3 regions of the Psychrobacillus sp. FSL K6-2836 genome follow, and region 2 is predicted to be linked to each of the others. Evidence: riboswitches for the same ligand, from Rfam matches in the RefSeq annotation. Region 2 holds a riboswitch; each other region holds the start of a gene.
What was found. Region 2 has a riboswitch for S-adenosylmethionine ahead of mtnW (2,3-diketo-5-methylthiopentyl-1-phosphate enolase). Riboswitches for the same ligand answer to the same signal wherever they lie in the genome.
Positions count from the first base shown of each region.

Region 1 (10,834 bases), 670 kb from region 2:
CTTAATATTGTTAACTTAATATTTATCATTCTCGGTATAATTTGTCATGGCACACCTCAGCGATTCTTAGTTGCAGTGAAAAATGCAGCTAAAACTGTTGGTGATATCGTTATTCAGTTTCCATTTTATGCAGGGATCATGGGGATGATGGTTGCTTCTGGACTTGCAGGTGTCGTATCTGAGGCATTTATCAGTATTTCTAATGAGCATACTTTTTACCTATTTTCATTTTTTGCTGCGGGAATTGTAAACTTTTTTGTCCCATCTGGAGGCGGACAATGGGCAGTGCAAGCACCAATTATGCTAGATGCTGCATCTGCTTTAGACCTTAGTTACGCTAAGACCGCAATGGCCATTGCATGGGGTGATGCGTGGACAAACATGATTCAACCTTTCTGGGCATTACCTGCATTAGCAATTGCTGGTTTAAAAGCAAAGGATATTATGGGATACTGTGTAATTATCCTATTACTAAGTGGATTAGTTATAAGTATTGGTCTATTTTTCTTTTAAACATAGTTAGATTTCAGTAGTATTCCTATCCCTCTCAGTAAGATGCTTAAATAGAATAAATGTAAATTTACGCAGATTAAGCTCCCGAATTATTAAACGGGAGCTTTTTTCTTTATTGGTCTAGCTCTTACTTTCTGCCAACTTAACACAAAGCTAGCAATCATTTTTATTCATCAAATGGCCAATTCGGTAGCATATTGCTTAACGTTTTGTCTTCACGGTAACCGAGGACATATTCTGCCTGCATGATTGTATGAATCTCTCGCGTTCCTTCATAAATAACAGGAGCTTTTGAGTTTCTCAAATATCGCGCTACCGGGTATTCATCTGAATATCCATAGGCACCATACACCTGCACCGCATCATCCGCAGCTTTATTGGCAAAATCACATGCCTGCCATTTAGCTAGAGAAGTCTCTCTTGTATTGCGCACACCTTTGTTTTTTAGCTCTCCTACACGATATACGAGAAGACGACTCATTTGGAGACCAGCTTCCATTTTTGCAATCATTTGTTGAACAAGCTGATGCCTGCCAATCTCTTTTCCAAATGTTTGACGCTCCTTGCTATATTTTACGCTTGCTTCTAGACACGCAAGAGAAAGCCCGACTGCTCCTGCAGCTACTGTAAATCGCCCATTATCCAAAGCAGACATGGCAATTTTAAACCCTTCTCCTTCTTTTCCGAGAAGATTTCCCTTTGGCACGCGCATATTATCAAAAAACAGTTCTCCTGTATTTCCTGACTTAATGCCATATTTACCTTTAATGGCTTTAGATGAGAAGCCATTTAACGTACGCTCGACGATAAACGCACTAATACCATGATGCTTTTTAGATTTATCCGTGTATGCAAAAATGATGAAATGATCCGCCACATCGCATAGTGAAATCCATGTCTTCTGACCATTTAGGACATAGTCTTCTCCGTCTAGCACTGCTACTGTAGACATCGCAGCTACATCTGAACCAGCACCTGGTTCTGTTAAGCCAAATGCTCCAATTTTCTCACCAGTAGCCTGTGGAACTAAATACTTTTGTTTTTGTTCTTCCGATCCCCACTGCATTAAAGTCATGGAGTTTAAACCAGTATGAACCGAAACTGCAGTCCGAAAAGCAGTATCGCCGCGCTCCAATTCCTCACAAACGATTGCAAGTGAATTATAATCCATTCCACTTCCACCATACTTTTCAGGCACACATACACCCATCAAACCTAGGTCTGCGAGTCTTTTCCAAATGGCAGGATCAAATGCACCGTCTGATTCCCATTTTGCTATATGAGGAATTATTTCATTATCTACAAACTGTCGAACTGTTTTACGCAATAGCACTTGTTCTTCTGAGAAGTCAAAGTTCATCTTTACTCACCTCTAGTAATGGATTCTCTTATTTCTACACCTCTTGCTGCCATTTCTCGGATATACAATTCACCAGGAACGATTAGTTCGGGAGGATACACCCCGCGATTTTTAATGACGCTGTTTCCAATCATCTGTGCAACAACGGAAATAGTATTTGCTGTTGCTCTAGCCATTGCGGTTTCACCTGAAAGGGAGTCTTTTTTGGTCGCCATTTCATACGTAAAATTGGTAGGGACCCCGTCTTTTAAACCTTCTACGATGACCCGTAGCAATACTGCGTCCTCTTTATCTCCAAGTAGTAGCTGTGGAGTTAGGACTTCCTTCAATACATCTCGTGCCTTGATCATATTGCCGTTTACATTTACCACTGTATTTTTGTTCGTTAACCCTAAGTCTACGAGGAGTTTAAATTTATCTGCGTGCCCTTTATATCGAATTGTTTTATATTCAAGCGTATCTACATTCGGAAATGATTTTGGTAGAGTTGAAGTACCGCCAGCTGTATGGAATGCCTCTAGTTCACCATACTCTTCAAAGGTAATCGATTCTACTTCTGTAAGAGATGGTACTTCTTGACACTTCCCATCTCTTATAACGTGTGAAGCATCTGTATAATGATCGAACACCCCTTCTAATGAAAAGACGATATTGTAGCCAAAAATTCCCTCAGGCTCTACTGGTATTCCTCCAACATACAATCGAATAGCATTCACTTCATCAAGTTTGGAAGCACCGTATCCAGCTAATATATTGATCATTCCAGGAGCAACACCTAGATCAGGTATTAGTGTAATCCCCTTGCCCTTAGCTTTTTCATGAAGTATCAATACATTATCTGTAGCCCCTCCAATATGTCCTCCTAAATCAATAGAATGTACTCCTACTTCTACAGCGAGCCTAGCTATTTTTTCGTTGAACGTATAAAATAATGCATTTATCACTACATCTGCTTCTTTCATTATTTTACGTATACTATCGTCTTCGTTTGCATCAAGTCTCAATACTTCAATTTTGGAGTTTTGCAATCTTTCCTTAAACATTTTCGCCTGTCCCACATCTAAATCACATAATAAAACCTTTTCCACATTCGGGCTTAATACTAAATCACGAGCTGCTTCTTTCCCCATTAACCCTGCACCTAATACAGCAACTATCATGTAATCATCCCCCTATTACTTGAGTGTCTATTTGTGCACGCTGTAATTTCCCACTATAGTCTATATATATGCTCTTCCATTCTGTATACACATCTAATGCTGCTACCCCTGAATCGCGATGGCCATTTCCAGTTCCTTTTGTTCCTCCAAAAGGTAGGTGAATTTCTGCACCTGTTGTACCTGCGTTAATATATACAATTCCAGTATCCAAATCACGCTGTGCACGGAATACTTTGTTAACATCACTCGAATAAATCGAGCTTGATAGTCCAAACTTCACTCCATTATTTACTTCAATGGCTTCCTCTAGTGAACTCACTTCTATTAAGGAAACAACTGGACCAAAGATTTCCTCCTGTGCTATTCGCATATTCGGTGTCACGTCTGTAAATAGAGTTGGTGCGTAATAATTCCCTTTTGATAGCTCCGCCTCATTTAAAATGGTCCCTCCCGTTAAGAGAGTAGCCCCTTCCTCTTGTCCAATTTTTATATAGGAATGGATTTTCTCCAGAGCTTTTTTATTAATAACTGGACCAATTTTGACCGTTTCATCTAATCCATCGCCAATCGTTAGTTTTTCCATTTGTTCTAAGAGCATTCTTTCTAAGTCTTCTCTTACATCTTTATGCACGATAACCCTGCTACATGCTGTGCATCTTTGTCCTGCAGTTCCAAAGGCACTCCATAAAATACCCTCTACTGCTAATGGAAGGTCTGCATCCTCCATTACGATTACTGCATTTTTCCCACCCATTTCGAGGGAAACTTTCTTTAAGTGACGACCACCAAGCTCCGCTACTTTACTCCCTGTCTCTGTAGAACCAGTGAACGAAATAACCTTCACTTCTGGATGCTCAATCATAGCCGTACCAACTTCCGAACCGGATCCAAAAACTACATTAGCAACTCCAGGTGGTAATCCTGCTTCATCAAAGATCTTAGCCATTTCATATGCCATCATCGGAGTTTCTGTTGCTGGTTTCCAAATGAATGCATTTCCTGCAACAATAGCAGGGAATGATTTCCACGTAGCAATCGCAACTGGAAAATTCCAAGGAGTTATGAGTCCCACCACTCCAATTGGTGCGCGGACACTCATCGCAAACTTGTCTGCCAATTCAGATGGAGTTGTCTCGCCAAACAAACGACGCCCTTCACCTGCCATATAAAATGCCATATCAATACCTTCTTGTACTTCTCCCCGTCCCTCTTCAATCACTTTTCCCATTTCTTTTGTTAACACTTGAGCTAGATGCTCTTTCTTTTCTTTCATTATTCTTCCAATCTCATATAAATAATCCGCACGTTTTGGTGCAGGAACGAGTGCCCATTTCTTTTGAGCATTCACTGCCGCTTTTACTGCAAGATTTACATCTTCCTCTGTAGATAGCTTGACCTCTGCAAGCTGCTCCCCATTCGCAGGATTTAACACTGACGTATACTCCGCACTCCCAGCATCCTGCCATTTTCCATCAATAAAATTTGTTAATTTCATTTTATTCCCTCTTTTCACTTTTAAATGTAAACGCTTCCATTAATAATATATTCGATAATTGTTTATAAATCCCTTTAAAATATTTAGAATTTTAGAATGAAACTTTTTAACTTTCATATCGTATAATTGGTTAATAACAATTTAGGAGGAGCTAGATTATGAATAATCATGAAATAGACTACAAATTATATGGAGATGATATGCAATTTGTAGAAATTGAATTGGATCCAAAAGAAACGGTTGTTGCAGAAGCAGGCAGCTTAATGATGATGGAAGATGGCATTTCAATGGAAACTATTTTCGGCGATGGCTCCTCAGGTTCTGGTGGTAGCGGTGGCGGTCTTATGGGCAAATTAATGGGTGCAGGTAAGCGTATGCTTACAGGAGAAAGTTTATTCATGACAACATTTACTAATACCGGTAGTGGAAAAAGACATGTCTATTTCGCATCACCTTATCCAGGCAAAATTATTCCGATGGATTTAAGTCAATACCGCGGCAAAATTATTTGTCAAAAGGATGCATTTCTAGCTGCAGCTAAAGGGGTTACGATTGGCATTGAATTTCAACGTAAGCTAGGAGCAGGTTTCTTTGGTGGTGAAGGTTTCATAATGCAAAAACTAGAAGGTGATGGTCTCGCTTTCGTTCATGCAGGAGGAACTATCCATAGAAAGTCTCTACAGCAAGGTGAGGTTTTACGAGTAGATACTGGATGTCTAGTAGCAATGACTGCGGATGTAGATTACAATATCGAAATGGTCAAGGGAGTTAAAACAGCCTTATTTGGTGGAGAAGGATTATTCTTCGCTACTTTACGTGGCCCGGGTACCGTATGGATCCAATCACTTCCATTTAGCAGATTAGCTAGTAAAGTATTTGCTGCTGCCCCACAAACACCAGGTGGTGGTTCAAAAGGTGAAGGCAGTATTGCAGGTGGATTATTTAACATGCTTGGTGGGAAATAAATACTTATTTTAGAGAATGACTCGCTTTTTGGGTCATTCTTTTTTTATTGGGTTTTATAAACTTTGTTGTTGCGCATATCAGGTTAGATGTTGCGGATATACATCTGAAAGTTGCGCATACGTATTCCAATGTTGCGTGTAACCAAATGAAGGTTGCGCATAACTAATTTGTTGCGCATACTGTGCTAAACGTTGCGGATATACATCTGAAGATTGCGCATACTGTGCTAAATGTTGCGGACATACATCTGAAAGTTGCGCATACGCATTCCTATGTTGCGTGTAACCAAATGAAGGTTGCGCATAACTAATTTGTTGCGCATACTGTGTTAAACGTTGCGGATATTCATCTGAAGATTGCGCATACTGTGCTAAATGTTGCGGACATACATCTGAAAGTTGCGCATACGCATTCCTTTGTGCCTATAACTACTGATGGTTGCGTCCAATAAGCCATAAAAATGTGTCTAAGTTTGTAACACATATTCAATACAAAAAAGTCGACTTTCCATTCCCTTTTGAACGGAAAGTCGTTTTTTTAATATTGATATTGACTGGCGAATATGCATTCCCTTATATTTCCATGCTAATTAGAGCCGTGGGTGCTGCAATCATAACGGTGTCTGCGATTCATTAAAAATTGGTGCCCAACTTGCGATTCCTGAGGGGCTTCTTGCGATTTGGCTATATGATCTTGCGATTTTCGTGACTGACCTTGCGATTCGGAGGCTCTAACTTGCGATTCAGTAAAAATTGGTGCCCAACTTGCGATTCCTGAGGGGCTTCTTGCGATTTGACTATATGATATTGCGATTCTCGTGACTGATCTTGCGATTCGCGTAATGTATAGCTCGTAATAGTACCGTTCAAAACTACGAATTAACGTATCAATCATTGATATTATGGCATCTTCAGTTGTACATCTTCTTTTTATGCATGTAAACAAGTAATCAAGTGTTCGTCTTTGCCATTTGGAAAGTGATGGTAAAGGGTTTCTTTTGTAACATTACAGGCTTTTAAAATTTCATTGAGTCCTTCAGTTTTGTAGCCTTTTTGCTGAAAAAGGGTTGTAGCAGTTTCAATCAAAAGTAATTTAGTATCCATATCTGGTTTGTATAACAAATCCTAACCAACATTATAGTATTTTGTTTATTACAATAAAGGACTTTCTGAAAGCTCATGCCTACTTTAAGTTTAAAACCTGTTTCTACCGTTTTCGAGGGCTTTGGAAAGAATTATTTTTTTGAGAGGCTTGTCATGTTGGAATTTCGAAAAAGTGCAAAATATCTACGGTGACACCACTCAACTCTGCAATCATTCAGCAGATTGTTTATACCCCCTCCCTATTCCCTTCATATAATATGTGGAGGGACGCTATACCTTGGGGTTCCTACATTATAGGATGGGAGGTGTGGATGTTGAATTCTTCTACAGGTTTATGGGTCGGTTTATTAGGCATAGTCTTAGGGGTGCTAGGTTTCTTTTATGCTCCGCTTTGGTTAGGTGCTGGAGCAGTTCTTTTAGGGCTAGTAGCTTTAGCTTATTCTCACAAGTTAGTAGTAGGGTGGATATCTTTAATACTCGGTGTAATTGTTTTAATTTTGACACTTTGGTCATAATATTAAACAAAAAGCGTATTGTATTAATACCTACTACGTGTTAAGCTTATTTAAATTTAAAATTTTGATAATTTCATATATTTTTTCTTATCCAGAGAGACGGAGGGATTGGCCCGAAGATGTCTCAGCAACCAGCCAAGTCGAGGTATGGTGCTAACTCCAATAGACGTGTGACGTCTTGAAGATAAGAAGACAAACTTCGATATTTACCCGAGGGTTCTCTTCTTATTAGAGAATCCTCTTTTTTTATTTTAATTGTAAAGGATGAATATTTATGTCAAAGAACAGTATTGATACACAGTTGGTGCAATTAGGAAATCATAGTGATGAGAAAACCGGCGCTGTAAACCCGCCTATATATTTATCAACAGCATATATACATAATGGAATCGGTCAATCTACAGGATACGACTACACGCGAACTAAGAACCCGACACGCGCTATTTTAGAGGAAGGAATTGCTAAATTAGAGGGTGGAGATGCTGGCTTTGCCTGTAGTTCCGGCATGGCGGCAATACAATTAGTTTTATCCCTTTTTCGTTCGGGAGATGAGATTATTGCTCCTGAAGATTTGTACGGTGGGACGTATCGATTATTTAACCAGTATGCAGATTCCTACAATATTCGTACTTCATATGCAAAGTTTGAATCAGCTGAAGAAGTAAATGCTTTAATTAATGAAAATACAAAAGCTTTGTTTATAGAAACACCAACAAACCCTTTGATGCAAGAAATCGATATACAACTATTTGCAGATGTAGCAAAAAAGCATAAATTATTGTTGATCGTAGACAATACATTCTTAACCCCTTATTTACAGCGACCTATTGAATTGGGTGCCCATATTGTCATCCATAGTGGCACAAAATATATTGGAGGTCATAACGATGTACTTGCGGGACTTGTAGTCACAAAAGGTACTGAACTTAGTGAACAATTGCAAACCAACCATAATGCTGCAGGCGCTGTTCTTTCTCCTTTCGATTCTTGGTTATTAATAAGAGGATTAAAAACACTTCATCTTCGTATGAAGCAGCATGACACAAATGCAAAAAAGATTGCAGCTTTTTTGAAGAATGAGCATTCAATTAAGGATGTTCTGTATCCTGGTATAGGTGGTATGCTTTCCTTCCGTTTGCAAAAAAGTGAATGGGTTGCTCCTTTCCTAGAGAGTCTGAAACTAATTGTATTTGCTGAAAGTCTTGGTGGTGTGGAAAGCTTCATCACATATCCTACTACACAAACACATGCGGATATCCCAGAGGAAGAACGCAATGCACGTGGAGTTGACAGTAGCCTGCTCCGATTCTCTGTAGGAATCGAGGAAGCAGATGATTTAATAGCGGATTTGAAACAGGTATTCAATACTTTAGAAAGTGAGGTGGCTAACTAATGAGCAGCTATAAAGAATCGTTAGAAACTACCCTAATCGTGGCATCTACTCGGGGAGACTCAGAAATAAAAACTGGAGCTGTCAATGTTCCTATCTATTTATCCTCCACTTTCCATCAAGGAGGCTTTGATGATTTTGGACCTTATGACTATAGTCGATCGGGAAATCCTACGAGGGATGCACTGGAAAAAACGATTGCAGAATTAGAGGGGGGCACTAGAGGACTGGCATTTGCTTCAGGAATCGCAGCTATTTCTTCTGCTTTTATGCTTTTGTCATCAGGCGATCATATCGTAATAACAGAAGATGTATACGGTGGTACTTTCCGTTTTGTTACTGAGGTATTGCCGCGTTTTGGTATCGAGCATACTTTTGTAGATTTTACGAATGTCGAAGCCATCGCAAGTGCCATTCAGCCAAATACAAAATTAATTTATATCGAAACTCCCTCTAATCCATGCTTAGGTATTACAGATATCTCTGCTGTTGTGGATCTTGCGAAATCTAATGATTGTTTAACCTTTTTAGACAATACATTTATGACACCGATTTATCAGCGTCCACTTGACTTAGGAGTTGATGTCGTCTTACATAGTGCCACCAAATTTTTATCTGGACATAGCGATATCATTGCAGGACTTGCGGTTACACGAGACGAGGATTTAGGTAAACGTTTGGCATTTATCCAAAACTCATTCGGTGCTATTTTAGGAGCACAGGATTCATTTTCTTTAATCCAAGGCATCAAAACATTAAGTGTGCGTTTTGAGAAATCCGCTCATTCTGCGCAAAAAATTGCAAACTATCTAAATGGACATGATTTAGTAGAGAAAGTCTTTTTCCCTGGTCTTTCCACTCATCCAGGATATGAAATGCATAACAAGCAATCGAGTAGTGCTGGGGCAGTCCTTTCCTTCCGTTTACCGAATAGATCCATTGCAAAGGCATTTGTAGAAAGTGTCAAAATCCCTGTATTTGCCGTAAGTCTTGGCGGAGTAGAATCAATTCTCTCACATCCAGCTCAAATGTCTCATGCTGCAATGCCTAAAGCCGAACGAGAAAAACGTGGAATAACGGATGGTTTACTACGTTTTTCAGTTGGATTAGAGAATGTAGATGATTTAATAGCAGACTTTGAGCAAGCATTAACAATTGCATCCAAACAAAATGAGAAGGTAGGAATTTAAATGTCAAAACGATTAGTTGTAAATACACCATTTAAAGCAGATCACGTTGGAAGCTTTTTACGACCAGCTCGCTTAAAAGAAGCTCGACAACAATTTGAAAATAATGAAATAACTACTGATCAATTAAAACAAATAGAAGACGAAGAAATTACGAAACTAGTAGCAAAACAAAAGGAAATTGGACTTCTGTCTGTTACGGATGGAGAGTTTAGACGTAAATGGTGGCATTTCGATTTCCTTGGTGGATTTGACGGGATAGAATTTTATGATACAGATAAAGGATTAACGTTTAAAGGTGTGCAAACTAGAGCACACGGTATTAAAGTAACTGGGAAAATTGGATTTAGCACTCACTATATGATTGAACACTTTAAGTTTCTTCAAGGTATTGCTGGTGATGCTGTAGCAAAATTTACTATACCTAGTCCAAATATGTTATTTTACCGAGCAACTATTGAGGAAGGCGTTTATTCGAGTCAGGATGAATTGTTTAACGATTTAGTCGTTGCATATCAAGGTGTGATTCAAGCACTTTATGATGAAGGCTGCCGTTATCTTCAAATTGATGATACTTCATGGGCTACTACTTTTTCTGAGGAAGGAATTGCTTCCTTAAAAGAAAAGGAACTAGAACTGGAAGAGACATTAGCATTATCTGCACGCGCTATTAATGAATCTATCTCTAAACGCCCTGAAGACTTGCTTGTGACTATGCATATTTGCCGTGGTAATTTTAAATCTACGTATATTACAAGTGGAAGCTATGAGCTAGTTTCGGAAACTATTTTTGCAGGATTAGATGTAGACGGCCTATTCTTAGAGTTTGATGACGAACGTTCTGGCGGATTCGAACCACTTCGTCACATTAATCGTTCTGATCTTTTTATTGTATTAGGGTTAATCACGTCCAAACACGGGGATTTAGAAGATGCGGATCTTACCAAAAATAGAATTAATGAAGCTACTAAATATGTCCCTCTTGAACAGCTTTGCTTAAGTCCACAATGTGGTTTCTCATCTACTGAAGAGGGAAATCTTTTAACCGAGGAAGAACAATGGTCGAAAGTTCAGCATGTTATTCAAATCGCTAAGGATGTTTGGAAATAAGGAGATTCAAAAAACTAAAAGTGTGCATCCAGTTG
Region 1 covers NZ_JBBOOM010000001.1:1,596,785-1,607,618, forward strand. Annotated here, with positions in the region: gene MKY37_RS07355 (short-chain fatty acid transporter) at 1-513, shown strand, start outside; gene MKY37_RS07360 (acyl-CoA dehydrogenase family protein) at 680-1,873, opposite strand; gene MKY37_RS07365 (saccharopine dehydrogenase family protein) at 1,876-3,033, opposite strand; gene MKY37_RS07370 (aldehyde dehydrogenase family protein) at 3,038-4,528, opposite strand; gene MKY37_RS07375 (TIGR00266 family protein) at 4,687-5,493, shown strand; gene MKY37_RS07380 (TetR/AcrR family transcriptional regulator) at 6,424-6,597, opposite strand; gene MKY37_RS07385 (hypothetical protein) at 6,912-7,112, shown strand; SAM riboswitch class I at 7,197-7,303, shown strand; gene MKY37_RS07390 (methionine biosynthesis PLP-dependent protein) at 7,387-8,505, shown strand; gene metC (cystathionine beta-lyase) at 8,505-9,692, shown strand; gene MKY37_RS07400 (5-methyltetrahydropteroyltriglutamate--homocysteine S-methyltransferase) at 9,693-10,799, shown strand.
Region 1: it holds a riboswitch for S-adenosylmethionine, as region 2 does, so the genes downstream of both, MKY37_RS07390 (methionine biosynthesis PLP-dependent protein) here and mtnW (2,3-diketo-5-methylthiopentyl-1-phosphate enolase) in region 2, are expected to answer to the same signal.

Region 2 (10,834 bases):
ATGTTCATAAATTACTTCCTGACTTTCTAAAAATGCTGCTACCTCGTTTTGTACTTCAATTGTTTCACTTGTTTCTTGGATTTTAATAATAGCCATCAAAAATCTTCCTTTCTATTTTGAGTGTATTTGATGTAATGCTAATTGATATTGAAATAAAAACTCACAAGCCTCAAGGAGTTTTTTAGCTTCGAACCCATCTTTTCCCCAAACTGTTATACCATGGTTCCGAATAAGTATAGCTCCCTTGTCAGCAGAAATAAAAGATGTAAACTCTTCTGCAAGTTTCGGAATATGAGCGTAGTTTGGAATAATTGGTATAGAGAGTATTGCATCCTCTTCCCACATTCCAAATGCTTTAATAAGTTCAATGCCTTGAAAATCAACTGAACCTTTATCGCCGTATAATTCAGAGATAACGTTATTGGCAACTGTATGGATGTGTAGACTGCAACCTGCATTTGTCTCTCGATATATTGCACAGTGTAGTAATGTTTCGGCAGATGGAGTTAAATGAGTATTTTCTACTGGATTTCCAGTGGCATCAACAAGTAAAAAATCTTCTGAAGTCCTCTTTTTTTTATCTTTTCCGCTTGCAGTTACTAAAAACTCTATAGGATTATCATTTACTTTAATAGCAAGATTTCCGCTAGTCCCCATAAACCAATCTCTTGCAGCTAACTCATCTTTTATATTCGCAAGTTCTTCCCATTTATCTTGTAAAGTCATAATTTCACACCTAATTTAGCATCAATAATCTTTATCACATCGTGGAAGTTCTCAAATGGCTCATAGGGAATATTTATTTCCTCGCATTTTTCGATTAAGAAGTCTCTTGCGATAATGATATCTCCCAATTTTGCTGCTTCTAAATCAGTAATAGAATCGCCAATTACAACACTCATAGCATCTTGGTCAAGCAGAGTACGAATAATAGATGGTTTACAGCAACCACAGCCTTGGCTCGTGCATTGTTCATCACAGCTATGTGGAAAATCAATGTGAATTGTATCCTTGGAAAATTCTGATGTATTACAATAAACTCCTGCAAATGGCCCGAATGGTTCTAGTAGCTTATGGACGAAAAAGTCTATACCGCCACTTACGATATAAAGTGGTATGTCATGCTTTTTTGTAAAGGATACAAATTCACTAAATCCATCGCGAATAATCGCCTGCTTAAGTACAAAAGAAATAATTTCATCTTTTGACTCGATAGGTAGGAGAGCGAACATTTTTGCTACGCCTTCTCGTATGGAAATTCGTTGACCTAAAATATCATCTTTAATCGGTGTCCATTCTGGTGGAGCAAACTTTTTCATAATTGCCATAATATTATCCTGATTGGTAATGGTTCCATCAAAGTCACAAAAAACTACAAGTTTACTCATATAATCACCCCCATAATTCAATTGCTGTTTTTAGTTCACTATGTTGTTTCGCTGCCTGTTCTAACGGAATACCTTCCAAAACAGCTGATACGGCCTGCCTAAAAGCTAAACCACCTCCTGTTGCACCTGCGGGATGCCCATGTACACCCCCGCCTGCATTAATAATGCTATCAATTCCATAGTCATCCATTAATAGTGGTACGAGACCGGGGTGAATTCCTGCAGATGGAACTGGAAAGCATTGTTTAACCTTGCTGATTTTTGTTAGCTCTTCACCTAAAGAAAGAGCTATAGACTTTTCAAGCGCAACGCTACCATAAGGAGAAGGGAACAATGAAAAGTCTGCTCCTGCATAACGAGTAAGTTTTCCAAGAACTAGTGATGTTGAAACCCCATAAAATGCTGAGGACGTTAATGCTCCACTATAAGCCGGGTGTGCCATAAGTGGCAATTGGATTTCCTCGTCTTCCGCTAGCTCTTGAAGAACGTCTAATCCATAAGTGTGAACATTAAATAGGAGTGCATCTGCTCCAAGTTCTCGGGCTTTTTTGGCCTTATCTTTTAACTCGAATGTACGTCCCGACAAATTTACTGCATATAAAGTACGATGCCCGGTGTCTTCATACACTTGCCTCAAGACTTCGCGCCCAGTAGTAATACGTGTTTCAAAAGGAGTAAGTGGGTTTTCGAATAGAATTTCATCATCTTTTACAAGATCAACTCCACCGAGTGCCTGCTGTTTAAGCTGCTCGGCTAAATAGTCAATATCTCTCCCAATGACTCCTTTGAATATACTCATAACTAGTGGGCGTTCATGGACTCCTAATATTTCTCGGATTCCTTGTATGCCGAAGCGTGGACCAGGGAAATGAGACAACATATTTAGATCGAATTGTAAATCTAATAACTTTACTTCACCGTCTAGCGATAGTTTGCCGAAGACTGTTGTTAAAATTGCCGGAATATCAGTAGAAAAATTTGCTGCAGGATAGAATATTTTAATTTCTCCCTTAATTTTTTCCGGTTGAATGGGATGTAGGATGTCCTTAAATTCAGTAACAGATATTACAATTCCTTTATGCTTTTTTAGCTGTTCCTGTTCTAATAAAGCTAAACTGGTCCAAGAACCAATAGTCAATCCAAGTGCAATATCTTCCGCCTTTTTTTCAAAAGAACCAGATTTTCCGTATAGTTGATAGTGCGCGGTAATTCCGCTCATTTTTTCACTCCTAACTTAATAAATGTGCAAGCGTCTATGCTTGGGAAGTCAGTCTAAGTTCGCGACATCGTGGTGCTCCTGCGCAAAGCTCGTCGCAAAATAAAAAAACATTTCGCAACGACTGACTGACCTACATCCTGTGGGCCTCCGACTAGCGCTTGAAGAATTTCACGAAAAGGCGTCTTGTTCCTTTGCTGAAATTCTGAAGCGGCACGAGGAGCTGGATAGAATATAAGAAAAGCGCAAGCGCTCAACGGATAATATAAAAAACCTCTTCAAATAAGAAGAGGTTAATAGTTTAACAACTTCTTATTTCTCAGCCTGTTGGCTGCAAGAATTAGCACCGTGTTCAAAATTGAATCGGTTGCCGGGTATCATAGGGCTTGTCCCTCCACCTGCTCTAAATAAGAAAATATTCAGTTGAATTATTTAATAAATTACATTGATTATTCCATGCATTAAAAATTCTGTCAACAAAAAAATTAAAAATTATATTTATTCGAAATACTGTTGACATAACTTTTTCTAGTATGCTAGGATTCTAAACAAACATCAATAGTAGTACCGCACTCTTATCAAGAGCAGGCAGAGGGATAATGGCCCGATGACGCCCAGCAACCGACCGTAATACCGTTGTGAGACGGGGCGCTTTATGCGCCGGAATGTAAAATTCCGTAAGGCACGGTGCTAATTCCATCAGAAAGTTTACTTTCTGAGAGATAAGAGGTTCAGAATCTCTTATTCTTAGCCTCTTTCTTTTGGAAAGAGGTTTTTTATTTTTTAAATGAGAGGGAGATAGTAATGGCGGTAGTAGCGACGAAAAAATACGAAGCATTAACTAAAGAAACGGCAATTTCACTGGCAATTGAATTATCATTGTTCTCGAACGAAGCTCCATTAGTTTGTGAAGAGATTGGTGATGGAAATTTAAACTATGTATTCCATATAGCAAATCGAGCAAGTGGGCATGGAGTTATTATTAAACAGGCCTTACCCTATGCAAAAGTAATCGGGGAGAGTTGGCCACTTACACTGAAAAGGGCAAAGATTGAAGCGAGTGCATTACAAAAACATGGAGAATATGCTGCCGCTCTAGTTCCCAAAGTTTATGCAACAGATGAAAATTTAGCAATCACGGTTATGGAAGACTTATCTCATCTAGAAATAGTGCGTGAGGGTTTGATAAAAGGGGAGTCCTATCCTAAACTGTCATCTGACATTGGGGAATATCTGGCTTCGACACTTTTTCATACTTCTGATTTTGCACTTCATCCCTTCGAAAAAAAAGCGCTTGTTGTAGAATTCTCTAATCCAGAATTGTGTAAGATCACGGAGGACTTAATCTTTACGGATCCTTTTTTTAATCATGAAACTAATGACTTTGAACCTGCATTACGATCAGAAGTGGAAGAAATATGGAATAATAATTTATTAAAGCTCGAAGTAGCAAAATTAAAAAGAAGCTTTTTGACAGAAGCTGAAGCTTTGCTACATGGAGATCTTCATACGGGAAGTATATTTGCGAGTGAAGAAGAAACTAAAGTAATAGATCCAGAGTTTGCTTTTTATGGTCCTATTGGATTTGATATAGGCTTATTTTTGGCAAATTTAATAGTTCAATCTATAACCAGAGAAGGCGAACAACGTGAAGTCATACATAGTCATATTCATAACACATGGATCACTTTCTCCGGTAAATTTTCGGAGTATTTGAAACAGAGTGAATTTGACTTATTTAATGACGTTGAGGGATATGAGGCATTTGTGTTAGGGAAAATATTTCATGATTCATTAGGATTTGCAGGGTGTGAGCTTATTCGTAGAACAATTGGACTGGCACATGTGAAGGACTTGGATAGTATTGAAAACCAAGAACAACGAATTTTACTAAAAAAACAAACTCTTAAGGCTGGTGAAAGATTAATAGTGAGTCATAAGGAAATAGACTCAATAGATGCAGTAATTGAGTTGTTAGGAGAAATAAAAAGTGAGTATTCCATTATCAATTAAGTGGGAAGGTAAGCAGTTAATAATCTTAGATCAACAGAAGCTTCCGCATGAAATTGTCTATATAAAACTAGAAACACTTAAAGATGTTTACGAGGCCATAATTACCCTAAAAGTTCGTGGAGCTCCTGCCATAGGGATTACGGCGGCATATGGATTAGCTATGGAGGCGCAGAACTATAAAACAAATTCAATGATAGATTTTCTAGAAATACTAGAAAAGGATGCAACATACTTGGGCAAATCGCGACCAACTGCTGTCAACCTGGTTTGGGCACTTAAGAGGTTGCTAAAAGTAGCAAGTCATATGGATAATGTTCTGATTGCAAAAGAGCTACTAGTTAAAGAAGCAATGAGAATCCATAAGGAAGACGAGGAGTCCTGTCAGAATATTGGTGAATTTGCACTTTCTTTATTTGAAGATAAAACCAAAGTAATGACTATTTGCAATGCGGGTTCTATTGCTACTGCAAAGTACGGTACCGCATTAGCACCTTTTCACTTAGGAAAAGAACGTGGCAAAGAGTTTGAAGTATTTGCATGTGAAACTAGACCTGTCTTTCAAGGAGGCAGGCTGACAGTGTGGGAGCTACAGCAATCAGGTGTCGATGTGACACTTATTACCGATAGTATGGCTGCTCACACAATAGGGGCAAAAGGAATAGAAGCAATTATTGTTGGAGCTGATCGGATAGCTAAAAATGGTGACACAGCAAACAAAATAGGAACTCTTAACTTAGCTATTCTTGCTTCCGTATATGGAATTCCATTTTATGTGGCCGCACCATCCTCTACATTCGATTTATCCATAAATAATGGAGAAGAAATACCAATAGAAGAAAGGAAAGCAGAGGAAATTATTATTATTAACGACAAAGCTATTGCCCCAGTAAATACAAAAGTATTCAATCCTGCGTTTGATGTGACACCATCAAAATATATAAGCGCTATTATTACAGAAAAAGGTATTATCTATCCAAATTATAGTGAAAACATTTCAACTCAACTAGCGGTTTCAAATGAAAAGGAGAAAATTTATGAAAACTAATAAGTATTGGTTATTATTTGCGATTATGGTTATTGGAGTATTGTTAGCCGCATGTCAACCAAAAGCAGAGGGAGAAGTAAGTACTTCATCTAGCAGTAAGGCAGAGGCTTCAGACCATCCGCTAGCTGGCAAGAAAATTGCATTGGTTATGCAACAAAATTTAGGGACATTTTCAGCTCAATATATTGAAGGTGTAAAAGAGCAAGTAGAGAAATTTGGTGGAACTGTCACAGTGTTTACTTCTGAAGGGGATTTATCTAAAATGGCTTCCAATTTGGATGCCGCGGTGAACCAAGGGGTTGACGGTATTTTAATAGATCACGGTACCAAAGAAGCGCTGAACCAAGGGGTAGAGAATGCAGTTGCAAAGGGAATTCCGGTTGTCGCATTTGATGCGGGAGTTGAAGTTGAAGGAGTAACTTCTTTAGAACAAGGTGATGAAAAAATGGCCCAAATGACGCTAGAAAAACTAGCGGAAGATTCAAATGGTGAAGCGAATATCGTGAAAATATGGGTAGCAGGTTTTGCACCGATGGAAAGAAGACAAATAGCATATGAGAATTTTCTAGGAGAGAATCCAGGGATTAAAGAAATCGCGACATTCGGAGCAGCAACACAAAATACTGCTTTAGATACTCAGTCACAAATGGAAGCGGTATTAAAACAATACCCTAACGAAGGTGAAATTACAGCTGTTTGGGCTGCGTGGGACGAGTTTGCCAAAGGTGCAGTTCGAGCAATAGAACAAGCAGGGCGTACGGATATTAAGGTATATAGTATCGATATGAGTGATGAAGATTTACAAATGATTCAAAATGACAATAGTCCCTGGGTTGCGTCGGCAGCGGTAGATCCTAAGGATATCGGTCGTATTCAAGTTCGTTATTTATATCAAAAAATTAGTGGGGGTAATGTAGAAGAAAAAGTCGTATTAGAGCCAGTTTTTGTAGAAGCCTCTAAATTGCCGGAAGAAACAGTAACGACGAATGAACTCAGTGATCATATTGAAGGTTGGGGAGCAAGCGATCAAGGCTACACAGATGAATTAAAAGGATTAGAAGAAAACAGATAACTTAAAAAGAATTTAAGCTGTCCTGTTTATGGGACAGCTTTTTCTAAGAAAGGAGCAATCGATGCAGAATTCTTATCTTAATATGAAGGCTATAGATAAATCATTTGGAAAAGTAAATGCTCTGAAAAAGGCTGAATTTGAACTTAAAAAAGGTGAAGTACATGCCTTACTTGGTGTAAATGGTGCAGGAAAAAGTACACTTATGAAAGTACTCTCGGGTGTGTATGAGCATGACAAGGGAGAAATTTTGTTAGAAGGAGAAAAAATACGTATACATTCCCCTAAAGTCGCAAAGGATTTTGGAATCTACTGTGTATATCAAGAGGTAGATACTGCAATCGTTTCAGAGCTCTCGGTTGCAGAAAATATATTGCTGGATTCCATTGTTGCTGGTACTAATATATTTATCTCCAAAAAGAAACTACATAGCGTAGCACAAAATGCCTTAAAGCAATTACAAGCTGAGGATATACCGGTAGAAAAACCAGCATTTATGCTTTCTCTGGCAGAAAAACAGTTGGTATTGATAGCGCGTGCGCTAGTAAGTTCTGCAAAGATTATTATCTTCGATGAACCAACGGCGCCCCTATCTCTTTATGAATCTACAAAGTTATTTTCAGTTATTAAAAAGCTAAAAGCAAATGGAGTAGGGTGTATATTCATATCTCATCGACTACCAGAAGTATTTGAAATTTGCGATCGGATAACTGTTATGGGCGAAGGTACGTTAGTAGGGACCTATAATATTACCGAGACTAGCCAAGAAGAGATTATTGAAGCTATGCTAGGAACTTCTTATAGCAAAGATTTTCCTGTTCGTACACATACATTGGGAAATATATTACTTCGTGTTAAAGATATTTCGAGAGGAGAAAAGGTAAGGAATATTTCTTTTCAAGTGTCTGAAGGAGAAGTTGTTGGTATTGTCGGTCTTGTTGGGGCAGGAAAAACAGAGTTAGCTAAAACATTATTTGGATATTCTCCACATACAGAAGGAAGTATTGAAATCTTAGGAAACACCTTAAAAATAAAGCATCCAAAAGATGCGATAAAAGCAGGCATGGCTCTAATTCCAGAAGAAAGACGAAAAGAAGGGCTATTTGTTCATGAATCATTGCAAACCAATGCATCTTTCCCTAATTTACAAAGTTTTTCTCGTTTCTTATTTATGAATAAAAGGAGAGAAAAGTCATTTGCGAAAGAGATTATTGAGCGTTTACAGATTAAAACAAGTAGTACAGAGACACCACTTGTTTATTTAAGTGGAGGAAATCAGCAAAAAGTTGCCATTGGTAAATGGACCTCTCTCGATTCGGCTCTTTATTTGTTCGACGAGCCAACAAAAGGCGTAGACATTGGTGCAAAAACAGATATTTATAGGATGGTTCGTGAGTTTGCTGAAAAAGGGAAGGGTTGTCTTTACTTTTCAAGTGAAATTCATGAAGTTCTAGGAATTTCTGATCGCATTTTAGTTATGTATGATGGTCAAATCGTGAAGGAATTATCACGGAAAGAAGCGACCCAGGAAAGGATTTTGCTTTATGCAAGCGGTGGTAAAGAAAAATAAGTTGCAAGAAAGAGGTATCAATTTTTTATTTAAGTTTGGGGCTATTGCGTTACTTATTTGTATTATTATTTATTTTAGTTCAATAAGTGATGCCTTTTTTACATATGCAAATTTCACAGATATTCTACGCTCTATTTCTATCGTTACCCTATTAGCATTGGGAGTGACTTTCACACTTGTAGTAGGAGGTTTTGACTTAAGTGTAGGGTCTACAATGTCGCTATCGACAGTTGTGACGGCATCTCTAATGGTTTGGTATGAGATGCCTTTATGGCTTGTATTAATTGTACCAATTCTAGTTGGAGTATTAGTGGGTTTGTTTAATAGTTTCCTTATTGTAATTATAGGTATTCCTGATTTACTAGCAACATTAAGTACGATGTATATTGTTGCGGGCTTTCATCGGACATATACAGAAGGATACTCAATTTACAATAATATGCCACTTACATCAGGTGGAACTGCTCCAGGGCAATTTTCAGAGGCATTTCTTTGGATCGGCCAAGGTAGATTACTTGGGTTACCTGTACCTGTTTGGATTATGTTAATACTAGTGGTAGTAGCTTATATTGTTCTCAATCATACACGCTGGGGCCGTATATTATATATGACGGGTGGAAATGAGGAAGCTGCAACATTGTCGGGAGTGAACACACGTAAAGTGAAGTTCATCGCTTATATTATTTCTGGAATTTTTGCTTCATTGGCAGGAGTATTATTCACAGCTAGGGTAGGTTCGGGTCAAATTGATGCTGGTACCCCACTTTTAATGGAGGCAGTTGCTGCAGTTTTCGTTGGCTATTCCGTTTTAGGAATTGGGAAGCCTAATGCACTGGGTACTTTTTTTGGAGCAGCAGTAATTGGAATCTTATTGAACGGCCTAACCATTTTAAATTTACCTTATTATGCATTTGATATTATTAAAGGAACAGTATTAGTTTTGGCACTGGCAGTAACTTACGTTTACGCAAAGAAACGTTTTTCTCGGGCTTAGTGGGGAGAACTTGGCAAAAAAATAAAGTTTTTTCAAAAAATTTATAAATAAAATGGAATCATCGTTGAAATTTATGATAATCTACTTCATTATGAAAGATAGAGAATCTCTTAATGGTATTACTAAGAGATAATACATTAGACGAAGGAAGTAGTTTATGTCCGAGGAAAATATTACACGTTTATATGTGAATGATAAGGAAATTATATTGATCGGAACGGCACATGTATCAAGACAGAGTGCAGAACAGGTAAAGGAAGTTATCGATAGAGAACAGCCAGATTCTGTTTGTATTGAATTGGATGAGCAAAGATACCAATCTATTATTGATAATAATAAGTGGAAACAGACAGATATTTTTAAGGTTATTAAAGATAAGAAAGCTACACTACTATTAATGAACCTGGCAATTTCTTCTTTCCAAAATCGGATGGCTAAACAGTTTGATATAAAGCCAGGTCAGGAAATGATTCAAGGTATAGCAAGTGCGAAAGAGAATGGAGCAGAGCTTGTATTAGCAGATCGTAATATCCAAACTACTTTTTCACGTATATGGCATAATCTTGGATGGACTGGGAAATCACAATTACTTACTTCCGTTTTCTTTAGTATTTTCAGTAAGGATACTATATCGGAAGAAGAAATGGAGAATATGAAGTCCAAGGATACTTTAAATGCTGTTTTAGCAGAGTTTACAGAATCTTTTCCAAAGCTAAAAACACCGTTAATCGATGAGCGTGATCAGTATTTAGCTCAAAAAATTAAGGAAGCGCCAGGGAAGAAAGTTATAGCGGTTTTAGGTGCTGCCCATGTGCCTGGTATTACAAAGGAAATTCATAAGGAGCAGGATTTAGCTGAATTATCAGCTTTACCGCCAAAGTCAGTTGTCCCTAAAATAATCGGTTGGGCAATTCCGATTTTGATTGTCGCATTAATTGTGTTTACATTCATAGCAAATCCTTCTGCAGGTTTTGACCAGGCACTTAGCTGGATTCTTTGGACTGGTTCAATGGCTGCAGTAGGAGCAGCGGTAGCATTAGGACACCCATTAGCAATTTTAGCAGCATTTATCACGGCACCAGTTACAGCACTTCATCCTATTTTAGCGTCAGGTTGGTTTTCAGGACTTGTCCAAGCATATATCAAGCGCCCAACGATAGCCGATTTTGAAAGGTTATCAGAAGATGTCTTTACGATTAAAGGGTTTTGGAGAAACAAAGTAACTAGGGTATTACTCGTAGTTGTGTTAACTAACTTGTTCGGATCGTTCGGTACCTTTATAGGTGGAGCGGATGTTATACGAGTATTTTTCAAAAATCTATAGCCAGAAAATCCCTTGTTAAGCATTAATGCATAACAGGGGATTTTTCAACAGAAAGTATATAAACATGCACCTTTACACGGGGGTTCATGGGACTTGAAAGAAGGACTAATACCGCTGATTAGAGAGTGTAGTATTCAACAAGAAGATTTACCATAGCTTATTGCTCAGATGATGATAACAATAGTAGTCAAAGATAATATAGGGGGAAACCGTCA
Region 2 covers NZ_JBBOOM010000001.1:2,269,440-2,280,273, forward strand. Annotated here, with positions in the region: gene MKY37_RS10610 (1,2-dihydroxy-3-keto-5-methylthiopentene dioxygenase) at 1-96, opposite strand, end outside; gene MKY37_RS10615 (methylthioribulose 1-phosphate dehydratase) at 112-726, opposite strand; gene MKY37_RS10620 (2-hydroxy-3-keto-5-methylthiopentenyl-1-phosphate phosphatase) at 723-1,388, opposite strand; gene mtnW (2,3-diketo-5-methylthiopentyl-1-phosphate enolase) at 1,393-2,607, opposite strand; SAM riboswitch class I at 2,914-3,018, opposite strand; SAM riboswitch class I at 3,177-3,333, shown strand; gene mtnK (S-methyl-5-thioribose kinase) at 3,409-4,617, shown strand; gene mtnA (S-methyl-5-thioribose-1-phosphate isomerase) at 4,595-5,662, shown strand; gene MKY37_RS10640 (sugar ABC transporter substrate-binding protein) at 5,652-6,734, shown strand; gene MKY37_RS10645 (sugar ABC transporter ATP-binding protein) at 6,796-8,301, shown strand; gene MKY37_RS10650 (ABC transporter permease) at 8,276-9,295, shown strand; gene MKY37_RS10655 (TraB/GumN family protein) at 9,453-10,619, shown strand.

Region 3 (10,834 bases), 2.2 Mb from region 2:
TCTTGATGATACTCTTCGGCTTCATAAAATGTTTTAGCTTCACGAATTTCGGTAACAATAGGCTTAGAGAACTTTCCACTTGCTGCAAGTTGTTTTTTCGATTGCTCCGCCAGCTCTCGTTGCTCATCCGAATGAATAAATATGGCAGTGCGATAGCTTTCTCCCCGATCTTGGAATTGACCGCCATCATCGGTAGGATCAATTTGCTGCCAAAAAATTTCTAATAATTGGTTGTATGAGAAAAGAGCAGAATCATATTGTATTTCTACAACCTCTAAATGACCAGAATCACCTTTTTTTACGTCTTCATATGTAGGGTTATCAAGATGACCACCCATATATCCTGAAGTTACTTTATGTATGCCGTCCCAAGTATCGAATGGCTTTACCATGCACCAAAAACACCCACCTGCGAAAGTTGCTTTTTCTATCATGTTCATTCCTCCTATTAATCGCACTGATTGAATTTTACTATATGTAAAATAGATTTTACCACTTGTTTAGAAGTAGTACAAAAATCTGAAACTTTTCAAAGCAGAAATACGTTATTATTAGGGTATAAAGGAGAGATTTCAAGATGGAAGAAGAATTACAACAAACTAGAAGACGTAGAAGAAAAAGACGTCCAAGAATAGGACGCATATTATTTGTTATTTTACTGTTTTTAGCTATAGGAATTGGTATTTATACATTTACTCAATATTCAAGTGGCTATAAATTAGCGGATACAACACAAAAGGAGCCAATGGATTTCAAAGGGGACGTACTTAAACAAGGAGAACGTGAGAATATCTTAGTTCTCGGTGTGGATTCTCGAGGGGAAGATAAGTCGCGTACAGATACGATGATGATTTTCTCTTGGGATAAGCAAAATAATGATGTAAAAGTTATTTCTTTCATGCGTGATATATATGCCGATATCCCAGGTTACCAATCCTATAAACTAAATACAGCATTTTACTTAGACGGAGTACAATTATTGAAAGATACAATTCAAGAGATGTTCGACTTACCAATTCATCACTATGCATTAATTGATTTTAGTAGCTTTGAATCTCTAGTGGATATTATTGCACCAAATGGTGTTCCAGTTAATGTAGAGAAGGATATGTCTGAAAAGATTGGTGTAACTTTAAACAAAGGACAACAGAATCTAAATGGGCAAGAATTACTTGGTTATGCGCGTTTCCGCTCAGATGCTGAAGGGGACTTTGGACGAGTAGGTAGGCAACAGCTTGTGATGGAAATCTTAAAAGATGAGTTGTTATCAATAGAAAATATTCCAAATTTACCCAAATTCATTGGTGCGACTGAGGGATATATCCAAACGGATTATTCTCGTTCAGACAAAACAAAACGAGTGTTAGACGCAATTGTAAGCGGTAAATTAGAAATGGAAAAAATGACAATCCCAGTGGAAGGAACTTATTCATTTAAGAACTATAGTCATGCTGGATCGGTCATTGAACTCGATAAAGATATGAATAAAGAAGCAATTACAGAGTTTTTAGAAAAATAAGGTGCTTCAAGATTGCCATTCTTATTTTTCCTCCGTAAAATAAATATATATAGAAAGGAAGTTTGATAGAAGTGGAGCCAGAAAAACCTTCTTTTTTTTCTACAAGATACATAAAATTTTTAGGTGGACGTAATACAGTCTTTTCATTAATTCTTTTACTCATGATTGGTCTCGTTATCATGATTTATGATGAAATTTCCTTTATTTTCGTACCATTAACGGTCTTTCTGGGTAATGTAATTTTACCGATTATTTTAGCTGTTATTATGTATTACTTATTACGACCGATATTGCGTTTATTGGAAAAAGTAAAAATTAAACGTGTCTGGGGAATTCTTATTATTTTCTTAGTATTAATCGGGCTAATAACTTTACTAGTTTTTCTAGTATTTCCTTTTTTAAAGGGACAGGTCTTTAAGCTAGTAGAAGAGTTACCTACTTATTTTATCCAGTTATTTAATGACTTAGATAATTTTTTGCGAACATCAATTTTCCAGGAATATTATTTACAAATTGAAAATGACGTTACTTCGGTTTTAAATGGGCTGCCAGCTGAAATTGGAGACTTTGTTCAAAATACTGTCACTGGAATTGCGACTGGAATCTCCTCCATTGTAGGAGTTTTAACAAGCTTCGTGTTAGCAATTGTAACGGTTCCGTTTATAGTATTTTATCTATTAAAAGATGGAGAAAAACTACCTAACTATGTCATGAAGCTATTTCCACCAAGAATGCGGGATGATCTTCGAGAGGTATTTACTGGTATAGATAGACAAATCAGTTCTTATATTCAAGGTCAAATACTCGTATCTATGTGTATCGGTCTAATGATTTATATTGGATTTGCCATTATTCAAATGCCGTATGCGCTTTTACTCGGAGTTATAGCAATGGTTACAAGTGTTGTACCTTATTTGGGTCCAGTTATTGCTATTACACCAGCAGCTATCATTGCGTTAGTAACTTCTCCATTATTGCTTGTAGGATTAGCAATCGTTTGGACAATTGTACAATTAATAGAAGGCAAGTTTATATCTCCACAAATTATGGGTAAATCATTACATGTTCACCCGATTACAATAATTTTTGTCCTTATTACAGCTGGTTCCTTATTTGGAGTTCCAGGAGTTATTTTAGGGATTCCAGGATATGCGATTTTAAAAGTTATCGTTTCCCACTTCTATACATTGTTTAAAAAACGGTATAATAAGTTTGAACCAGTTATTGAAAATCATTATGAGTATACAAATCACAAGGTGGATTGAGAGTAATGGCGAAGAAATTTGAATCTTCCATAAAAGTAAAATCTATAAAGATAGACACGATTGTTGACCATCCTTATATTGAACATGGTATTAATCTATCGGGTACTATATATATAGAAGGAGTGCACGATGAATCGGTTGAAAATATTAAATTAGAGGTATTTAAACTAACTAATAGTGAAAATCCCAAAATCGTATCGAAACATTCTATAGAGTTGGTAGGAGCAGCTGCATCCAAAGACATGCAAATGATACCTTTTGAGATTATGCCAGATGAAAGATGGATTCCAGAAAAAAACGAGGAAGTAACAAAACTCATTTTAAGAACGACCGTGTTATTCGAAAATGGATCTGAGTATAACGATGAAGACGAGATATATTTTGATATTGAGGAATGAAATTTGAAACTCCAGCATCGTGCTGGAGTTTTTTTCTATTAAAAAATGAAATTGCGATATCTAGTAGTTCACTTACTTTTATAAAACGTTTACTTGTGAAACGGAAAATTTGCCTATTTCCCATGCTTACAATAAAAAATATGTAGTATAAACACTTAAAGGTTGTGCATTCTAATAATAAATTGGGAGGCAACTAACGATGAATAAAAAATTGTTTTCAATACTAATTATTTCATTTTTCATACTTACAGCATGTGGATCCCAGAGGGAATCCAATGAACCAGCAAACCCAGAGACACAATTAAATGGACAAGATAAAGAAGTTCCTAACACTGGGAATGAAGAAGTAAACGAAGAAAATGATGTAGGAGTTCCAAAAATAGATGGTTTCAATGACCCGACTATTGAAAAACCAGCTGAAAATAACGATTGAATTGTATGAATAGTTATGCTATTATTTATTTAACTAATTTGAACGGAGGTGAAGAAAGAATGAAAAACGCTATGAATGCACAATTATTTATGTTGGAATTTTTATCCACTTCTTGTGCAATTACTCATGAAAATGGTAGCAACGGGACAGGTCTGTCTATTTTTAGCCATTTCCATAGTAATATCCATAGCTGAGAAGTCATTCTTTCGGATCCAACAAGGTAGCGAAAAGACTGTGCTTTTTAGACAGTCTTTTTTTGTTGCGAAAAAAGACTCGCTTCCAGCTTATAAAGAAACGAAGGGAAGCGTTCATAATGATATGTACAATACAAAATATAACTAAAATGCTCGGAGGAAATACAATTTTTGAAGAATTGTCGCTAGAGATTAAAACGGGAGATAGATTAGCCATTGTTGGTCGAAATGGAACTGGTAAAACTACTTTATTCAAATTGTTGGCCGGTATTGAAAGCCCTGACGAAGGATCTATTCACTTTAAGAAAGGTACATCAATCGGTTATCTGGCTCAAATACCAACTTATTCAGAAGAGGTAACTGGTCTTGATGTTCTCCATTTTGCTTTTCAAAGTATTGCTGAGCTGCTAAAAAAAATGATCCAAATGGAACAACAAATGGCAACTCTAGAGTCTGGGGAGATGGAACGTCTTCTCCAACAATACGGAGAAATTCAAGAACAATTCACGCTTTTAGGCGGTTATACAATGGATTCTGAAATTGAAAAAGTGGTGCAAGGTCTTCAGCTTTCGGGATTTGTTAATCAGTCTTTTACTAATTTAAGTGGTGGGGAACAGACGAAAATAATGCTAGGGAAGATACTGCTGTCGAATCCAGATATTTTACTGTTGGATGAACCAACCAATCATCTAGATTTATTTGCTGTAGAATGGCTGGAACAATATTTGATTGGCTATTCTGGAACTGTTGTTATCATTGCGCATGACCGTTATTTCTTAGATAAGGTTGTGACCAAGATTGCTGATCTAGAGGAAGGAGAGCTTTCTCTTTATCATGGAAATTATTCTTCGTATACTTTAGAAAAAGAAGCTAGATTAATGCGTGAGTTCCAGGAGTATGAGGAACAGCAGAAAAAGATCAAAAAAATGAAAGAAGCAATAAGACGTCTAAGACAGTGGGCAAATGAAGCGGTGCCACCAAATCCAAAGCTATTTCGCCAGGCACGTAACATGGAAAGAGCTTTAGAACGAATGGTGAAAGTGAGAAAACCATTAATCGATCCGAAAAAAATGGAGCTTTCATTTGAATTCGCATCTAGAAGTGGTAAAGAAGTAGTCATGATGAAAAATGTTCATAAATCATTTGGTGATAAGGTCTTATTAGAAAATGCACAGCTTAATCTTTACTGGAAGGATCGAGTTGCTATTGTCGGTCGAAACGGTTCAGGAAAATCCACCATATTAAATATATTGAGGGGTGAGATACCTATTGATAACGGAGAAGCTAGGCTCGGTAGTAATGTCCGTGTAGGTTATTTATCCCAGCATTTCGAAATTCAGGATCCGAAGGCTAGACTAATTGATGTATTTCGAGGTGAACTGAATATGTTTGAGGGTGATGCACGACATATTCTCGCAAGGTTTATGTTTTATGGACCTGATGTATTCAAAAGAATAGGTGATTTAAGTGGAGGAGAGCGAATGAGGCTTCGTTTGGCACAACTCATGCATCAGGATATAAATCTACTGATACTCGATGAACCGACGAACCACTTGGATATCGATTCGAGAGAAGTACTAGAGGATGCTTTAGCGGATTTTGATGGAACTATATTGGCTGTGTCACATGACCGATATTTTTTAAATAAACTATTTCCGAAAACTGCTTGGTTGGAGCAGGGACAGCTAACTACTTTTGAGGGACCATATGAGTGGGCAAGAATAAAGTGGGGAGAAATTCAATCTAAGCAAGAAATTGGTGAGATAATAGCGGAAAAAGTAAAGATCGTACAACCTACGAAAAAACAGGATAAAGAACAAAAGATCGAAGATAAGATTTCAGCAATAGAAGAAGAAATTTCCATTTTAAAAGAAAAAATGGAGATAGAAAGTGACTGGGAAATATATGAAAAGCTATTGGAATCTATCCGGTCAAACGAACAAAAATTAGAAATTTTAATGATGGAATGGTTGGAGTATGAAGGATGATAACTATTCCGAAACTCAAACTTAATATCTAAAATCCTATAATGTTATATTAACATTCTCATATATTGAACCGATATTATAGTATAAATATACTTATATATGAAATATTCATATCGGGGCATATTCAATACTTGCAGAAAGAAGTTGTAACATGAGGAAATCTATTAAGTGGAAAATAATTGTTGCTGTAATGGCTTTAATTATTATAAGTATGGCACCATTAATAACAATTAGTACGAGCACTATAAGCGAAAAGACGAAGAAAGATTTAATTGATCAAAGCCATGTTATAGTTGATGAGATGTCGACTACCATTCAGAATTATTTAGCTGTATATGAAAAAGGTCTTCTACAATTATCCACTTCCAATGAAATTGTAGATTTTCAAAATAGCGCTAAAGCGACTGATCACATGTTAGCCAATCAATTAGAGAAACAATTAGATATTAGATTTAATGAATTTGTTTCTTTATATGACGCTGTGGCTTCTGTGTATATAGCTCTACCAGATAAATCGATCGAAATAATTCCGGAATCAGACCTTGGAGCAGGTTTTGATCCTACTTCAAGGGAATGGTATATAAACGCTGTTTCAAACTAAGATAGTTTTAGCTGGTCAAGACCTTTTGTAGATGCTGCTACCGGGGAATATGCTATTTCTGGTGCAAAAGCAGTTATTAAAGATGGTAAAGTGGTCGGTGTGCTTGCTATTGACATTCTACTATCGAAGTTAACAGAAACAATAGCAAACAATGATTTAGGCTATGGTGGCTATCCGATTATTGTGGATGCGGATGGGAACGCTATCGTTCATCCAACTTTATTTGGTGAAAATCTATCCGAGTATTCATCCGTTGAAACGATGATTTCTAACTCCACTGATAATGGAGAGATAACTGACGTAAATGACGGTACTATTACTATATTTAGCTCATTACCAGGATTAGATTGGAAACTAGGGGCTGTTTACGAGGAAAGTAAGATAAATCAAACTGCAGACAGCATTCGTACATTGCTTATCACTATTGTATTATCTATTGAGGCATTGATATTTATTGTCTTATATTTCATCATCAGTCGTATTTTAAAACCAATCGAACAGCTAAAAAAGTTGATGGATTTTATTGCTGATGGAGATTTAACGGTTCAAGCAAATATAAAAACCAAGGATGAAATTGGTCAGTTAGCAATAAACTTTAACAAAATGGCTACAAATATGAATGAAATTATTCAAGTAGTAAAACAGTCGGCTAATAACGTGCAGTCGAATTCTGAAAGTTTAAGTGCAGTAGCGGAAGAAACAAATGCTTCTGCGGAACAAGTATCTTTAGCTGTTAGTGAAATCGCAGAAGGTGCCTCCAAATCCGCAGAAGATGCTGGAGAAGTAACGGAGAGTTCAGTTCACTTAAGTGAACAAATCAATCTTATCAATGAAAAATCAGTAATGATGACGGAGATAGCTACAAAAGCAAACACCATGAATACAAATGGACAAAAGCAAATGAGTGAATTGAAAACATCCTTTCATAGCTGGGAATCTAATCTTACTTCTATGTCTACGTTGTTTACTACTTTAGAAGTTAAAGTAAAAGCGATTAGTAGTGTTATGGAAACTATTATGGAAATCTCTGCACAAACGAATCTGCTCGCATTGAATGCAAGTATTGAAGCAGCTCGTGCAGGGGAGCATGGAAAAGGATTTGCAGTTGTGGCAGATGAAGTACGAAAACTTGCAGAGCAATCTGCAAAAGCAACAGAGGTAGTAAAACATACTATTACAGAACTACAAAGTGAATCCCATATTGTGGGGGAACAAATGGCAAACACCATTAAAACGTTCCAAAAACAAGGGTCTATTGTAACCGATACGGAAGTGACATTCAGTGAAATATCTTTGCTGATGAATAGTTTGCGAACTTCCATTGATACAGTGTCAGCAGAAATCGAACAGATTTCCAACTATAAGGATCAAGTCGTAGATACAATTCAAGTGATGGCCGCAACTTCGGAGCAAACTGCTGCGGCATGTGAAGAAGTGAGTGCATCATCCGATGAACAGCTTCGAGCAATCCAATCAGTAGCGGAAGCGTCTGAGACCTTAACGGAGCTTAGCGATAAACTAGCTGATGCAGTGAATCGTTTTAAAGTTTAAAAGAGGTTGAATTATTTGAAAACAAATGTTAATATTCTCTAATGAAGAACAATATAATTTAATAACTCTTATCAAGAGAAGCTGAGGGACATGGCCCGTTGAAGCTTCAGCAACCTCTGATCTGTCAGAAAGGTGCTAACTCCTACAAGATAATTTCTTGAAAGATAAGAATCGAGAGCAAAAAGTTCACCCTCTTTTCTTATTAATAGGAAAGAGGGTTTTTGAATTTAGAGGAGGAGAACTACTTGCCAATAAATATACCTAAACAATTGCCAGCAGCTGAACATCTTAAAAAAGAGAAGATATTTATCATGGATACTGATCGAGCAATAACCCAAGATATACGCCCATTAAATATAATTATCTTGAATCTTATGCCAGAAAAAGAGAAAACCGAGCTTCAATTGCTGCGTTTATTGGGAAATACATCTTTACAAGTAAATGTGACATTTTTACATATGGCAACCCATGATTCAAAAAATGTTAGTAAAACTCATTTGGATACTTTCTATACGACGTTTAAGGAGATCGAACATCGAAGATATGATGGTATGATCATCACTGGTGCCCCAATTGAACATCTACCATTTGAACACGTTAATTATTGGAGCGAGATGACTGAAATAATGGATTGGACCAAAACGCATGTGACTTCTGTTCTGCATATTTGTTGGGGGGCGCAGGCAGCACTTTATCATCATTACGGTATCGGTAAATATGACCTGCCGAAAAAATGTTTTGGAGTGTTTAGTCATCGGTTATCCGATCCAACCGTACAGTTAGTTCGAGGATTTAATGATGAATTTTACGCGCCAGTGTCACGTTACACAACCGTGTCCTACGACGAGATTAAACAAGATTCACGATTGACATTGCTTTCCAATTCAGAAGATGCAGGTGTTTTCCTAGTAATATCGATGGATAAAAAGCATATTATGATTACCGGTCACTTAGAATATGATGCAACTACACTTTCTGACGAATATCAAAGAGATATCGAAAAAGGTGTGGAAATCGATGTGCCAGAAAACTATTTTCTGAATGATGATCCAACACAAAAACCATTGAATTTATGGCGCTCACATACACATCTGCTTTTTTCCAATTGGTTGAATTATTATGTGTACCAAGAAACTCCATATGAATGGGAATGACTTTGAAAGGTCAGCTTAGTTATTCATGACGAAAAAGTATCTTTTTTAACATAAAGGGAAACAGTAAGGCAAATAGAACCTTAGTGTGAGTATTGATTAATTGAAAACAAGTCCATAAAAGTCGATTTCTTATTTCATGAAATCGACTTTTTTAAGTTGTAATCCATAGGTTTAAAAATCTTGATAAAACTGATGAAGATAGTATATTTTGGGTAGATAAAGAGAAATTATCAAGACTTAACCTTGCAGAGGGAATGTGAGAAGCATTTATAATATTCGTAATTTTACAAAGAGTGAAGCTTGAACGTGAATGTGTCTAAAAGAACTAAAGAACGGGTAAAGAATACTTAGCTGAAGCAAACAGGAGGTAATCTTTATTGAAAAATCATGTTATTGGCGCATACGAAAATGAACAAGAAGCTGCTGAAGTGGTTGAAGATTTAAAAGAGAAAGGCTATACAAATGAAGAAATTTCAGTTATTGGTAAAAATATAAAAGAACTATCTGGAATCACACAGGAAGTAAAATCCTCTATTAAGGATGGAGTCATTGCTGGAGCTGTAACAGGAGGAGCAATTGGCATAGCTGGCGTGATCGCAGGGTTATCCACTGTATTGATTCCTGGATTTGGCGCTGTGTTGGCTGCAGGTCCTATTATAACAACAATTGGTGGAGCAGTTATAGGGGCCAACTCTGGTGCTGGCGGGTTAAAGCATACTCTTATGGAGATTGGAGTTCCTGATGATGAAGCCGAAAGCTATTCTAATGACGCTCAGGCTGGTAAAATTCTGGTATTTCTTCATCCCAAAGAATGAGGACGGATTGAACTTTCAGATGTTTGCATTAATAACACACAGTGATTTTACAAGAAGACTCAAATGGAAAAGTATTTTATTCTTTGAAAGTACAAAGTAAAGATTTAGTTGTTGACGGGGGTAGTGGCACAGTTGGATTCTATGATGTGTATCAATATGGAGATGTTGTGGAATCAACACCAAGGTAGGTACTACCTTATAAATTGAATCACTTAAATTATGTCTTTGACTTATTAGGAAGTCACTATAAAATGCGTTTAAAAAGAAAGAGAAGTTAATTGTCTACCTCATATAGGCAATTAACTTCTTTTGCTATCTATATACTAGTGAAAAACATAAAAGTAGGATAGCAACTATTATAAGTATGCGAACATTTTTATTTGTTCTTATTGGACTAGCGCTGGGTACCGGGTTCTCATACAAGGAGAACCCGGTACCTTTTACTGAAAGGGAATAATAAAAACAACCTGAGTCCATCTAAATAATGGACCCAGGTTGAAGAAAGAGTTTCAAATTCTATAGACGGTTTCCTACTCCAAATTACTTATTGAAATGGTATACATTCCAAATATCAGGAGTTTCAGAGCCAATGTACCAAGCAGCTGCGCCGCCTAGGTTAAATTGGGTTGCGATGTTGATACGAAGTTTGATAGATTGTTTATCCTCCACCCATATTTGGTGCTTTTCTCCGTTTGCAGTATATTCTACATAATTTTGTTGGGTATTTTGATCCCAAACTTTTATAAGACGTTTTGAAGAGATAATTTGCTCTACCTCACTCATTGTGCGATCGATACTTTTCACTTTTTTTGTCGTTAAATTGGTAACCCATTCTCTTGTGTAGAAGGGTATTGCCAAGACGATTTTATGAGATGGTACATCTTTCATTAGAAGTTCAACGCCTTCTTTAACCCAT
Region 3 covers NZ_JBBOOM010000001.1:71,914-82,747, reverse strand. Annotated here, with positions in the region: gene msrA (peptide-methionine (S)-S-oxide reductase MsrA) at 1-434, opposite strand, end outside; gene MKY37_RS00450 (LCP family protein) at 578-1,519, shown strand; gene MKY37_RS00445 (AI-2E family transporter) at 1,591-2,784, shown strand; gene MKY37_RS00440 (sporulation protein) at 2,790-3,182, shown strand; gene MKY37_RS00435 (hypothetical protein) at 3,382-3,615, shown strand; gene MKY37_RS22345 (RAxF-45 family protein) at 3,621-3,809, shown strand; gene MKY37_RS00430 (hypothetical protein) at 3,742-3,957, shown strand; gene abc-f (ribosomal protection-like ABC-F family protein) at 3,929-5,797, shown strand; gene MKY37_RS00420 (hypothetical protein) at 5,949-6,398, shown strand; partial or broken gene MKY37_RS00415 (cache domain-containing protein) at 6,420-7,007, shown strand; gene MKY37_RS00410 (methyl-accepting chemotaxis protein) at 7,002-7,949, shown strand; SAM riboswitch class I at 8,015-8,120, shown strand; gene metA (homoserine O-acetyltransferase MetA) at 8,195-9,103, shown strand; gene MKY37_RS00400 (general stress protein) at 9,481-9,918, shown strand; gene MKY37_RS00395 (hypothetical protein) at 9,960-10,106, shown strand; gene MKY37_RS00390 (LysM peptidoglycan-binding domain-containing protein) at 10,459-10,834, opposite strand, start outside.
Region 3: it holds a riboswitch for S-adenosylmethionine, as region 2 does, so the genes downstream of both, metA (homoserine O-acetyltransferase MetA) here and mtnW (2,3-diketo-5-methylthiopentyl-1-phosphate enolase) in region 2, are expected to answer to the same signal.